DNA from 4 places in the Mesorhizobium sp. M0207 genome. Region 3 is predicted to be linked to each of the others. Evidence: predicted binding sites of a transcription regulator. Region 3 holds the regulator's gene; each other region holds the start of a gene.

The links. Region 3 encodes LexA, which represses DNA repair genes until DNA is damaged. Its sites were predicted from a motif close to TGTTCNNNNTGTGTTCNG; they were not measured.
Region 1: a site for LexA is predicted at 1,875-1,892, ahead of NKJ15_RS23920 (YifB family Mg chelatase-like AAA ATPase). Genes of this name have one in related genera too.
Region 2: a site for LexA is predicted at 1,584-1,601, ahead of parE (DNA topoisomerase IV subunit B). Genes of this name have one in related genera too.
Region 4: a site for LexA is predicted at 1,100-1,117, ahead of NKJ15_RS03030 (DNA recombination protein RmuC). Genes of this name have one in related genera too.

Annotation. Positions count from the first base shown of each region.
Region 1 covers NZ_JAMYSQ010000020.1:89,388-92,482, forward strand. The annotation lists gene NKJ15_RS23920 (YifB family Mg chelatase-like AAA ATPase) at 252-1,781, opposite strand; gene gshB (glutathione synthase) at 1,945-2,886, opposite strand.
Region 2 covers NZ_JAMYSQ010000031.1:57,367-60,461, reverse strand. The annotation lists gene gcvP (aminomethyl-transferring glycine dehydrogenase) at 1-159, shown strand, start outside; gene NKJ15_RS28735 (GGDEF domain-containing protein) at 232-1,398, opposite strand; gene parE (DNA topoisomerase IV subunit B) at 1,672-3,095, shown strand, end outside.
Region 3 covers NZ_JAMYSQ010000007.1:190,183-193,277, reverse strand. The annotation lists gene NKJ15_RS13325 (ComEC/Rec2 family competence protein) at 1-1,560, shown strand, start outside; gene lexA (transcriptional repressor LexA) at 1,554-2,288, opposite strand; gene kynU (kynureninase) at 2,736-3,095, shown strand, end outside.
Region 4 covers NZ_JAMYSQ010000001.1:648,751-651,845, forward strand. The annotation lists gene fmt (methionyl-tRNA formyltransferase) at 1-499, opposite strand, end outside; gene def (peptide deformylase) at 516-1,046, opposite strand; gene NKJ15_RS03030 (DNA recombination protein RmuC) at 1,150-2,412, shown strand; gene NKJ15_RS03035 (GFA family protein) at 2,452-2,856, opposite strand; gene NKJ15_RS03040 (cation diffusion facilitator family transporter) at 2,924-3,095, opposite strand, start outside.

The DNA.
Region 1 (3,095 bases), on a different contig from region 3:
CCGAAAGCAACGATGCACGCCGGCCAAGGGTAAGCGCCGGCGTCCCCCTCCCCCTTGAGGGGAGGGTGGGCCGAAGGGCCGGGTGGGGTCGCCAATGCAGTGCGCCAACCCAATTCTGACGGTGCGCCTTAGGAGGAACATCGCAACGCTCCGCACCTCGGCCGGTTTCGAAATGCGACAGGCCGAGCGTCTCACCGGCGACCCCACCCGGCCGCTTCGCGGCCACCCTCCCCTCAACGGGGAGGGGAACGTCACGCCGCCTGCGCCATCCGTTCCGAGCTCATGCGGTAGGAAATCGCTTCGGCCAGATGGATGCGGCCGACCGTCTCGCTGGCCTCGAGATCGGCCAGGGTCCGCGCCACCTTCAAGACGCGGTGATAGGCTCGTGCGGAAAAGCCGAGCTTTTCGCTGGCGTCCCTGAGCAGCGACAGGCCGGCGGCATCGGGCATGGCGATCTCCTCGATGACTGACGGCGAGCAATGGGCGTTGGTGGTGGCGGTCGCGCCGAGCCGCTCGAAGCGCTCGCGCTGGATCGTACGGGCGCGGGCAACACGTAGTGCGACGGCGGCACTTTTCTCGGCCCGGTCCGGCCGGATCAAATCGCTGGCCGAGACCGCCGGCACCTCGATCCTGAGATCGATGCGATCGAGCAGCGGGCCGGAAATGCGCGCCTGGTAGTCGGTGCGACAGCGATCGCCGCGCAGGCAGCGATAGCCCGGCTCGCCGGCCATGCCGCAACGGCACGGGTTCATCGCCGCGACCAGCTGGATACGCGCCGGATAGGTGACGCGATGATTGGCGCGCGCGATCATGCAGTCGCCGGTCTCGAGCGGCTGGCGCAGTGCATCGAGCGCCTGCGGCGAGAATTCGGGGAATTCGTCGAGGAACAGCACGCCGTGATGGGCAAGCGAGGCCTCGCCCGGCCGCACGCGCAGACCGCCGCCGACCATCGCCGCCATCGAGGCCGAATGATGCGGCGCGCGGAACGGCCGCCGGTCGGTGAGTTTTCCTTCGCCGAGTTCTCCGGCCACGGAGGCAATCATCGAAACTTCGAGCAATTCCCTGGGCGCCAGCGGCGGCAGGATCGACGGCAGCCGCTGCGCCAGCATCGATTTTCCCGAGCCCGGCGGCCCGACCATCAAAAGATTGTGGCCGCCGGCCGCCGCCACCTCCAGCGCCCGCTTGGCGGTCTCCTGCCCCTTGATGTCGGCGAGATCGGGCAGGTCGCGCGCCGCGGCATGGATGCCGGCTTCCGGCCGCGACAGAACCTGCGTGCCGCGAAAATGATTGGCGATGGCGATCAGGCTGCGCGGCGCCAATATGTCGAAATCCTTGCCGGCCCAGGCCGCTTCCGGCCCGCAGGCGAACGGGCAGATCAAGCCCTTGCCTTCGGCGTTGGCACCGATTGCCGCCGGCAGCGCGCCAGCCACCGCGGCGATGGTTCCGTCGAGCGACAATTCGCCAAGCACGACATAGCCGGCCAGCATGTCGCCCGGAATGGCGCCGAGCGCCGCCATCAGCCCGAGGGCGATCGGCAGATCGTAGTGGCTGCCTTCCTTGGGCAGGTCGGCCGGCGCCAGATTGACGGTGACCTTCTTCGACGGCATCGACAGGCCGGATGCATGAAGTGCTGCCTGCACCCGCTCGCGGCTTTCGGCCGCAGCCTTGTCGGCAAGGCCGACGATGTGCATGTTGACCTTGCCCGGCGCGATCATCACCTGCACGTCGACCGGCACGGCCTCGATGCCCTGGAAAGCAACCGTGCGAACCCGCGCCACCATGTCTTCACCCCGGATGCAGGCTTTTGCCCCAAGCCTTTGCGATCATGCCGCGAACGGCGTCACCCGAGACAACCACAGATTTCCGGCGAAGGCAAGAACATTTGGGGAACAGCTGAGCGCCACGGCTGCAATGGTTTGCAACGCGGCCGCTCGCGAAGCGAGGCTAGTTGCGCTTCTCCTCCACGGCATCCCAGAACAGGCTGGCGATGTCGGCGCCGCCGAAGCGCTGCACTTCGCGTATGCCGGTCGGTGAGGTCACGTTGATCTCGGTCATGTAGTCGCCGATGACATCGATGCCGACGAGGATGAAGCCGCGCTCTTTCAGCGAGGGGCCGATGCGGGCGCAGATCTCGCGTTCGCGTTCCGTCAATTCGGTCTTTTCGGCGCGGCCGCCGACATGCATGTTGGAGCGCGAATCATGCTCGGCCGGCACGCGGTTGATCGCGCCGACAGGCTCGCCGTCAATCAGGATAATGCGCTTGTCGCCAGCCCGCACCTCCTTGAGGTAGCGCTGCACGATGTAGGGTTCGCGGAACAACTGGCCGAACATTTCGAGCAGCGAGGCGAGGTTGCGGTCGGCCTCGTGCAGGTGGAAGATGCCGGCGCCGCCATTGCCGTAGAGCGGCTTGACGATGATATCGCCGAACTCCTTGCGAAAGGCGGCGACCTCGAGCGGGTCCTTGGTGATCAGCGTGTCCGGCATCAGGTCGGGAAATTCGGTGACGAAGATCTTTTCCGGGCTGTTGCGCACCCAGGCCGGGTCGTTGACCACCAGCGTCTTCGGATGAATGCGCTCGAGGATATGCGTGGTGGTGATGTAGTTCATGTCGAAGGGCGGATCCTGCCGCAAAAGGATGACGTCCATCTCCCCAAGATCGGTGCGCACCTTCTCGCCCAGCGAATAATGGTTGCCCTTCTCGTCGCGGACCTGCATCGCCTCGATACGGGCAAACACCTTGCCTTCGCGCAGCGACAGCCGGTCGGGCGTGTAGTGGAACAGCTGGTGCCCGCGCCGCTGCGCTTCCAGCGACAGCGCAAACGACGTGTCGCCGGCAATCGACACGGTAGAGATGTGGTCCATCTGGACGGCGACTTTCAGGGGCATGGGTGCTCTCCGGCGCAGTTGCAACAAACGTGCGTCCACCCGGACGCACATACGCTCCAACACTTTGAATCCATGCATCGTGCTTTCCGAAAATCGTTTCCGATTTTTCGGGCCGATGCATCGACGAGAGCGATATAAGGAAATCGGCGGCCTCTGCCAATCGGCCAAGGTCATGATGAGGCTGCGCTTCTGGCGCAGACCCCAATGCG
Region 2 (3,095 bases), on a different contig from region 3:
CATCCCTATTCGCGCCTGGAGGCGGCCTACCCCGCCGGCGATGCCGACACGGCGGCAAAATACTGGCCGCCGGTGTCACGGATCGACAATGTCGCCGGCGACCGCAACCTCGTCTGCTCCTGCCCGCCGCTGTCGGAATATCTGGGTGCGGCGGAATAGATCATGATCCCGAAAAGTGGAATCCGGTTTTCGGACAAGATCACGGGTCTAACAAGCAGATAGAAACCTCAATCAGGCAGAACGCAAGGCCGGCCCGTCGGCCTTGCTCGCCCGGTCCCGAACGACGACGCGATTTCGCCCGGCGCGCTTTGCCGCATAGAGTGCTGCGTCGGCTTCGGCCAGCACATCGTCGAGACCGGTGCCGTTTGTTCCGCCAAAGCCGATGCCGCCGCTGACTGTGCTTCGCAACGGACCGAGTTGGGTGGCCACGACTTCCGTGCCGAAGGCGACGCTGATCTTGCTCGCAATGTCATAGGCCTTCTCTTCCGTCATCCGCGATATGACGAGCACGAATTCCTCGCCGCCCAACCGGAAGGCGTCGACGCCGGTCCGGGCGTATTTCCTGATGACGGCGGCAAAGCGGCACAGAACCTGGTCGCCGACCGGGTGACCGAATACGTCGTTCGTCCTCTTGAAATGGTCAAAGTCGAACATGGCAACGGACATGAACGGACCGAAGACCCGCTCGCCGTAGAGTGCCGTCAACGCCCGCCGGTTCATCAGCCCGGTCAATGGATCGGTCATCGTCTCGGCCTTCAATTCGATCTGCGCCTGCAAATGGTGCAGGGAGAGCGTCAATGCGCCGAGCCCGGTCATGCAGGCGACGGCCACGACGGAATTCACCCGCTCGGCCCAATTGTCCGGTGCTACACCCAGCACCCATTGGCCCGTGACCAGCAGGACCGCGCCGCAAAGTCCGAACGACAGCGCACAGACGCCGCTCAGGAACGAGACGACCAGCAATATCCGGCGATCGTGACCACCAATCCAGAACATCGCTCCGATGAGCGAGAGCAGCGCCGTTACCGTTGCGTAGGTGACAATAAAGCCGACACCATCAAATCCGAGATACGTCGCGCCCGCGCAAACAGCCATCGCAACCAAGGTCGGCAAGATGGCGCGCCTGTAGTCGCCTGTGCCGAGATATTGCATAGCCGACAGGCAGATGATCAGGAAGCCGAGGCTGAGAAGCACAAGCACGATCTGGCAGAGCCAGGGGCTTGGATCTCTTGCGTAATGCCAAAACAACACGACATGTGCGACCAGCACGAGAATGCCGCAGGCCACCGTCAGCACAAAGCGTGCCTGTGGCGCGCTGAACCAGATCGCAAACATGGTGATGCTAAGGCACGTGCCCGACAGCGCCGCCGCGAGCAGAAGCGAACTGTAATCCAACATGCTTAAGCGACAGCCTCTTGAGGGTTCCACTGCATTCTAGGTCAGCGACAGTTCGCGGATATCGTTTTTCAGCCAACCTTGCGGCGTAACCTTCGGACAAGGTTTACAAAGAGTCGATGCTCCAAGCTTCGACCCCATTTCCGCCGCTTGGCTGTCGAATGGTTTTGCAGTAAGAGGCTCTATCCTCGAACGTAACAGGAACCTCCGTCGCCTGCCCGCGAAAAGCGTGGCAGTATCGGGTGGTGATTCGCAGCATCGGAATCCAGGATCGGCATGGACGACAATAACGATCTTTTCGCCAAATTCGACAAGCAGCCGCAACCGGCTCGCGCCGCCGCGCGCCCGGCCGACCCGCTGGTGCAGGCGGCGAAGCGGCCGGCGCCCCGCGACGCCAGCGAGAGCTACAGTGCCGCCGATATCGAAGTGCTGGAGGGGCTGGAGCCGGTGCGCCGCCGCCCGGGCATGTACATTGGCGGCACCGACGACAAGGCGATGCACCATCTGTTTGCCGAGGTCATCGACAATTCGATGGACGAGGCGGTCGCCGGCCATGCGACCTTCATCGATGTCGAGCTTTCCGCCGACGGATACCTGTCCGTAACCGACAACGGCCGCGGCATTCCGGTCGATCCGCACCCGAAATTCAAGAAGCCGGCGCTCGAACTCATCATGACGACGCTGCATTCAGGCGGCAAGTTCGACAGCAAGGTTTACGAGACGTCCGGCGGCCTGCACGGTGTCGGCGTTTCCGTGGTCAACGCGCTGTCCGACCATCTCGAGGTCGAGGTCGCGATTGGGCGCAAGCTCTATCGCCAGCGCTTCTCGCGAGGCGTTCCGGTGACCGGCCTGGAGCAGCTCGGCGAGGTGCACAACCGCCGCGGCACGAAGATCCGCTTCCATCCAGACGAGCAGATTTTCGGCAAGGGTGCTGCTTTCGAGCCGGCGCGGCTCTACCGCATGGCGCGGTCAAAGGCCTATCTGTTCGGCGGTGTCGAAATCCGCTGGACCTGCGATCCGTCGCTGATCAGGGAAAAGGACACGACGCCGGGCAAGGCAGAATTCCATTTTCCAGGCGGCCTCAAGGATTATCTGAAAGCCTCGCTCGGCGACGAATTCCAGGTGACCCGTGAAATGTTTGCCGGCAAGAGCGAGAAGCAGGGCGGTCACGGTTCGCTCGAATGGGCGGTAACCTGGTTCGGCGGCGACGGTTTTATCAATTCCTATTGCAACACCATCCCGACCGCGGAGGGCGGCACGCATGAGGCCGGCTTCCGCAACGTGCTGACGCGCGGCTTGCGCGCCTACGCCGACCTGGTCGGCAACAAGCGCGCCTCGATCGTCACTTCCGAGGATGTGATGATCTCGGCGGCGGGCATGCTGTCGGTGTTCATCCGCGAACCGGAATTCGTCGGCCAGACCAAGGACAGGCTGGCGACGATCGAGGCGATCCGCATCGTCGAAAGCGCCATCCGCGACCCGTTCGACCATTGGCTGGCCGACAATCCGCAGGAGGCTTCGAAACTGCTCGAATGGGTGATCGCGCGCGCCGACGAGCGGGTGCGCCGCCGCCAGGAAAAGGAAGTGTCGCGCAAGAGTGCGGTGCGCAAGCTGCGCCTGCCCGGCAAGCTCGCCGACTGCACGCAGAATGCCGCCGCCGGTGCCGAGCTGTTCATCGTCGAGGGCGATTCGGCCGGCGG
Region 3 (3,095 bases):
CGCATCGGCGGTGCCGAGGGCGAGATTGCTGCTGCGCTGATCGTCGGCGTGCGCGCCGGCATTCCCGAGGAGATCAACGAAGCGATGCGGCGCACCGGCATCTACCACATCATCTCCATCTCGGGGCTGCATATGGCGTTGGTCGCCGGCACCATCATGGCGCTGCTCCGGGGTGCCTTCGCGCTGTTTCCCGATTTCTCATCGCGACGGCCGGTCAAGAAATATGCCGCGGCCGCCGCGCTTTTTTCGATTGCGGCCTACCTCGTCTTTTCCGGCATTGTCGTGGCGGCCGAACGCAGCTTCATCATGCTGGCGGTGATGCTTATCGCCGTGCTGTTCGACCGGGCCGCGCTCACCATGCGCAACCTGGCGATCTCGGCCATCGCGGTCATCCTGGTGTCGCCGCACGAGGTGGTCGGTCCGAGTTTCCAGATGTCCTTCGCCGCGACGGCGGCCCTTGTCGGCGCCTATGCAGGCTGGTCCGATTACCGCGCCGGCAGGGCCACCACGCCGCCGCCGCGGCAGTCGCCGCTACGCTTTGCCACTCGAAAGGTCCTGCTGGGCATGTGCGGTCTGGCGATGACCTCGATCATTGCAGGGAGCGCCACGGCGCTTTTCGCCATATGGCATTTCCAGCGCGTGGCGCCGCTCAGCCTGTTCGCCAATCTGGCCATCATGCCCATCGTCTCACTGGTCGTCATGCCCTTCGCCGTTCTCAGCGCGCTGGCGATGCCGTTCGGTGCGGATGGCCCTTTTCTCTATGTCATGGGCAAGGGGCTGACGGCGATGATCGCCCTGTCCGGGTGGATCTCGGAGCGCTCGCCGATCGATGCGGTCGGACTGATTTCGCTGAGATCCGTCCTTCTGGTGACGATCGCCCTCGTCATTGCCAGCATGGCGACGACGTGGTTGCGGCTGGCGGCACTTCCTTTTGCGCTCGCCGGCTTGCTGACGACAACGCAGACACGCATACCCGACGTATTGGTCTCGGAGGACGCACGGCTGGTCGCGCTGCCGATCGGCAGCGGTGAACTCGCGGTCAACCGGGCACGCCCGAATGAGTTCACCATCGACAACTGGAAACGCGCGCTCACATCAGAGGCTATCGTCGCGCCGGAAACACCTGGAAAGAACGACCCGCAATTCGACATTGCCGATCCGGCCGACCTACCGCCGGGCATGCCGTTCATTTGCACGGACGGCCTCTGCCTTGCCAGGCATCCATCCGGCGCGATCATCGCGCAAGCCAAGGACCGCGATACTGCGCGGCCAGCCTGCGCCTTTGCCAGCTTGATCGTCATCGACGACGCCACCGCCCATAACCCCTGCTACTACGACCGGCTGGTCCTCGTCGTCACCAAACGGCAACTGGCGCGCGCGGGAAGTGCCGCCGTCTATTTCGATCCACAAGCGGCAACACGCGCCGAGATCCGCTTCGCCGTCGAAAAATCATACCGGCCCTGGCACGTGCAGCGGAAATTTTCACGCGCGGCACGGGGCCTGCCGCCATACCGCCGGGCCGACAACCCCAAAGCCGGCGCCAAGGACGGAGCTCAGTAGCGGCGGATCAGTCCGACGAGCTTGCCCTGCACCTTGACCCTGTCTGGTCCGAAGATGCGCGTCTCGTAGGCCGGATTGGCGGCTTCCAGGGCGATCGAGGCGCCCTTGCGGCGGAACCGCTTCAGCGTCGCTTCCTCCTCGTCGACCAGTGCCACCACGATCTCACCGGGGCTCGCCGTATCGGCATTGCGGATGATCACCGTGTCGCCGTCGAAAATGCCGGCCTCGATCATCGAATCGCCTTTGACCTCGAGCGCATAATGCTCGCCGCCCATGATCATATCCGGCGGCACCGAAATCGAATGCGTCTGGTGCTGGATGGCGTCGATCGGCACACCGGCAGCGATGCGGCCCATCACCGGGATCGAAACGGCGGCGACGACATCGTCGTCATTTCCGGCTGCGGGCACGCGCGACGATGTCGGCTTGCCTTGCCGAGGGGCGCCTTGCCCAAGACTACCCTGGATGACACTCGGCGAGAACTTGCGTGCCGCATTGAGGCCGGGGGCGATCGAGTCAGGCAGGCGTAGCACTTCCAGCGCACGGGCCCGGTTGGGCAAACGGCGAATGAAGCCGCGCTCCTCCAGCGCCGTAATCAGCCGGTGGATTCCGGATTTGGAAGCCAGGTCGAGCGCTTCCTTCATCTCGTCGAATGAAGGCGGGATACCGCTTTCCTTCAACCTTTCGTGGATGAACATAAGCAGTTCGTGTTGTTTGCGTGTCAGCATAGCGACCCCCAACAGAATCAGAAAAACAAACCCAGAACAAACACTATCTGTTCCAGTTGTGTTCCGCAACTGTTTAAAGTTTAATGAATGCGTTAAGGCTCGGGAAACAAACGACGTCCCCTACCGGCGTACCGCATTTTCACCGCCGCAAGCCTCATCGCCTTGATTCTGCTTTCGTTTGCGCCCTTCTGGCCTCCTAGAAGGCGGCACTGGCATCGGCCGTCGGTCGGCAAAAGGCACGGAATTGAACCCGTATCGACTGTGCGGTTTGGTCAATGCACCGTGAACGAAACGAACTCAAAACGCCAACCTCGGGTTAAGTCCCGGTTTCCACCGCCTGGTCAGGCTGCTTCTCGCCGGTGGAGCCTTGCTGCGCGCAACCAAGTAATGGAAGAACAGTCGATGCGTGTCCGGCGTTGCGTTGGATCTTGGGGGAGCAGACAAATCATGACAGGAATTCCCGATCTCGTGGCCATAAAGGCGATGGATGCCGCGGATCCGCTGCGCGCGATGCGCGACCGCTTTGTGTTGCCGCAAGGAGTGATCTATCTCGACGGCAATTCGCTAGGAGCTGCTTCACGTGCCGCTTTCGATGAACTGCACAAGGCCGCGACCGAAGAATGGTCGCATGATCTCATCCGCGCATGGAACACGGCCGGCTGGTTCAACATGCCGCTTGAACTTGGCGACCAGCTCGGGCGCCTGATCGGGGCCGCGGCCGGCCAGACAGTGGTCTGCGACACGACATCGGTCAATATCTACAAGCTGCTGCACGCCGCCATGGCCATGCGACCGGAGCGGCAGGTC
Region 4 (3,095 bases), on a different contig from region 3:
CGTGCAGATCGCCGGCCGTCATGTCGGGTCCAATGGGACATTTTTCAACCATTGCCACAGGGCCGGTGTCGAGGCCTTCCTCCATCCGCATCACCATCATGCCCGTTTCGGTATCGCCGGCCATGATGGCGCGCTGGATAGGGGCAGCGCCGCGCCAGCGCGGCAGCAGCGATGCGTGGCCGTTGAGGCAACCGAGCCGCGGCGCCTCGAGAATGGGTTTGGGGAGGAGCAGCCCGTAGGCGACGACCACGGCGACGTCGGCACCTAAGGCGCGGAACGCTTCCTGCTCCGCCTCGCCCTTCAGCGACACCGGCGACCGCACCTCGATGCCAAGCCGCTCCGCCTCGCGCTGCACCGGCGACGGCGTCAGTTCGAGCCCGCGCCGGCCGCCGGCGCGCGGCGGCTGCGTGTAGACGGCTGCCAACTCGTGCCCGGCCCCGGCAATCGCCCGCAGCGTCGGCACGGAGAATTCGGGCGTACCCATGAAGATGACACGCAGGGGCATTCGTCGACGCCTACCCCACCATCTTGCCCGGCGCCTTGTCCCTGGCGAGCTTCTTGAATTTCTTGACCACCATGTCGCGCTTCAGCTTGGAGATGTAATCGATGAACAGCACGCCGTTGAGGTGGTCGATTTCATGCTGCAGGCAGGTCGCCATCAGCCCCTCGGCCTCGATCTCCTGCAGCTTGCCGTCGCGGTCGAGAAACTTCACCCGCACCGCCGCCGGACGCTCGACCTCGGCATAGTAATCCGGGATCGACAGGCAGCCTTCCTCGTAGACCGAACGCTGGTCGGAGCTTTCGAGGATTTCGGGATTGATGAAGACGTGCGGTGCCGGCGTCTCGTCCTCTTTGGCCAGGTCGATCACCAGCATGCGCAAGGGTTCGCCGACCTGGATCGCTGCGAGGCCGATGCCGGGCGCGTCATACATGGTGTCCAGCATGTCGCCGGCCAGTTTGCGCAAATCCCCGTCGACACGCTCGACCGGTTTTGAAACCTGACGCAGGACGGGATCGGGAAGGATGATAAGCGGCTTGATCGACATGGCGTCTCACCTAAGACCTCGCAGGAAAAGCGTCAACCGGGGCGCCTTCGGGTCGTTCACGTTTTGATCTGTGCTGGCAGACCGAATCATCTATGCTGTCGACATGAACGATCTGGCCACCATCCTGTCCGAACCTGTCGCCCGCCTAGGCGCCACCACGATCACGCTCGGCCATGCCCTGGGTTTCGGCGCAATGCTGTTCCTTGGACTGTTCGTGGCGCTCGTCGTTGCGCTCTGGCGATCGGCCAAGGCGCGTGCAGTGGCGGCCGCCGAAGCCGCCGACCACGCCCGCGACGCCGAGGTGCGGATGGCCGGCATCTTGGCAAGCCAGGCGGAAATGCAGGGCCGCATGGGCGCCATCGCCGAAGTGTTCGGGGCGCGCCAGGCGGAACTGACACAGTCGATCGGCCAGCGTCTCGATGCCATGACCGGCCGCCTGGGCCAGACGATGACCGAGCAGACGAGATCGACGCATGAGAGCCTCGCCAAGCTGCAGGAACGGCTGGCGGTCATCGATATCGCGCAAGGCAACATCCAGTCGCTGGCCGGCCAGGTCGTGCAATTGCAGGCGATCCTTTCCAACAAGCAGACGCGCGGTGCCTTCGGCCAGTCGCGTATGGAAGCCATCGTCGCCGACGGATTGCCGCACGGCGCCTATGAATTCCAGGCGACCTTGTCGAATGGCAGCCGGCCCGACTGCCTGGTGAAGATGCCGAACGGCGCACCGTCGCTTGCCATCGATGCAAAGTTTCCGCTCGAGGCCTGGAATGCCATCCGGGCCGCCGAAGGCGCCGAACTGCAGAAGACCGCCGCACAGGCTTTCCGCCGCGACATCGAGGTGCATGTCCGCGATATTTCCGAAAAATACCTGATCCAGGGCGAGACGCAGGACACCGCCTTCATGTTCGTGCCTTCGGAATCGGTGTTCGCCGAAATCCACGAGAATTTCGAGGCCGTTGTCCAGAAGGCGCATCGCTCACGGATCGTCATCGTCTCGCCATCGCTTTTGATGCTGTCGATCCAGGTCATCCAGGCGATCCTCAAGGATGCCCGCATGCGCGAGCAGGCACACCTGATCCAGGGCGAGGTTATCCGGCTGATGGAAGACGTCTCCCGGCTAGACGAGCGGGTGCGCAAATTGCAGACGCATTTCGGCCAATCGGCCAAGGACATCGAGGACATCCTGGTCTCGACATCGAAGGTGACCAGGCGCGGACAGAAGATCGAGGCGCTGGAGTTTGGCGTGCAGCCGGCGGAGGACACCCCCGGTTCGAATGGCAGCGGAGCAAAAGCGGAAAGCAGCCCGCGCGTCGCCGATTCGAAAACCGGGCAGTTGAGGCTAAGGGTCGTCGAAGGCGACGATTGAGAGCTGCGCCGGAACCGGAGGCTTCGCCCCGGTCTGGCGCTACTGCTCCTCGATGATGGTTGTGCCTTCGAATTCCGGCAGCCAATGCAGCGCCGAGCGGTGCCAGATCTGCTTTCTCGGCACCAGTTGCTCGCGCTGCCGTGCCGTGCCGACCCTGATACCGTAAACCTTCGGTCCCTCACCCGCCGAAGTGGCGTAGAGATGCGAGCCGCACTCACCGCAAAATGCCTGGGCGCGCTTGGCGCCGCTCGAACCGGTCTTGATGTAGATCTTCGGCGTGCCCTTGGTGATCCTGTAATTGTCCTCGGACGCCGGCACGGTGACGCGAAAGGCCGTTCCGGTTAGCTTCTGACAATCGATGCAGTGGCAAATGGTGGTCTTTTCCGGATCGACCTCGGCCTCGTAAGTGATGGCGCCACAATGACACGCGCCGTCGATTTTCATCTTCGTTCCTCCTGGAGCTTTTGCCCGCAATCATAACCGGGACTGCCCGATGGCGCAGCCATTTTCCTCAGGCTGGTTCCCCTCCGGACGCCGCCAAGGCCTTGGTCCGGCGTTCCCAGGTACCGGTGGTCTGAGGCTTGACGAACAGCCGCGTCACCTCCGGCATCTCCGCTTTCAGCCGCGTCTCGAGGCGTTCGACGCAGGTCTCTATCTCGGGCGCCGACAAGTGGTCCTCGAAC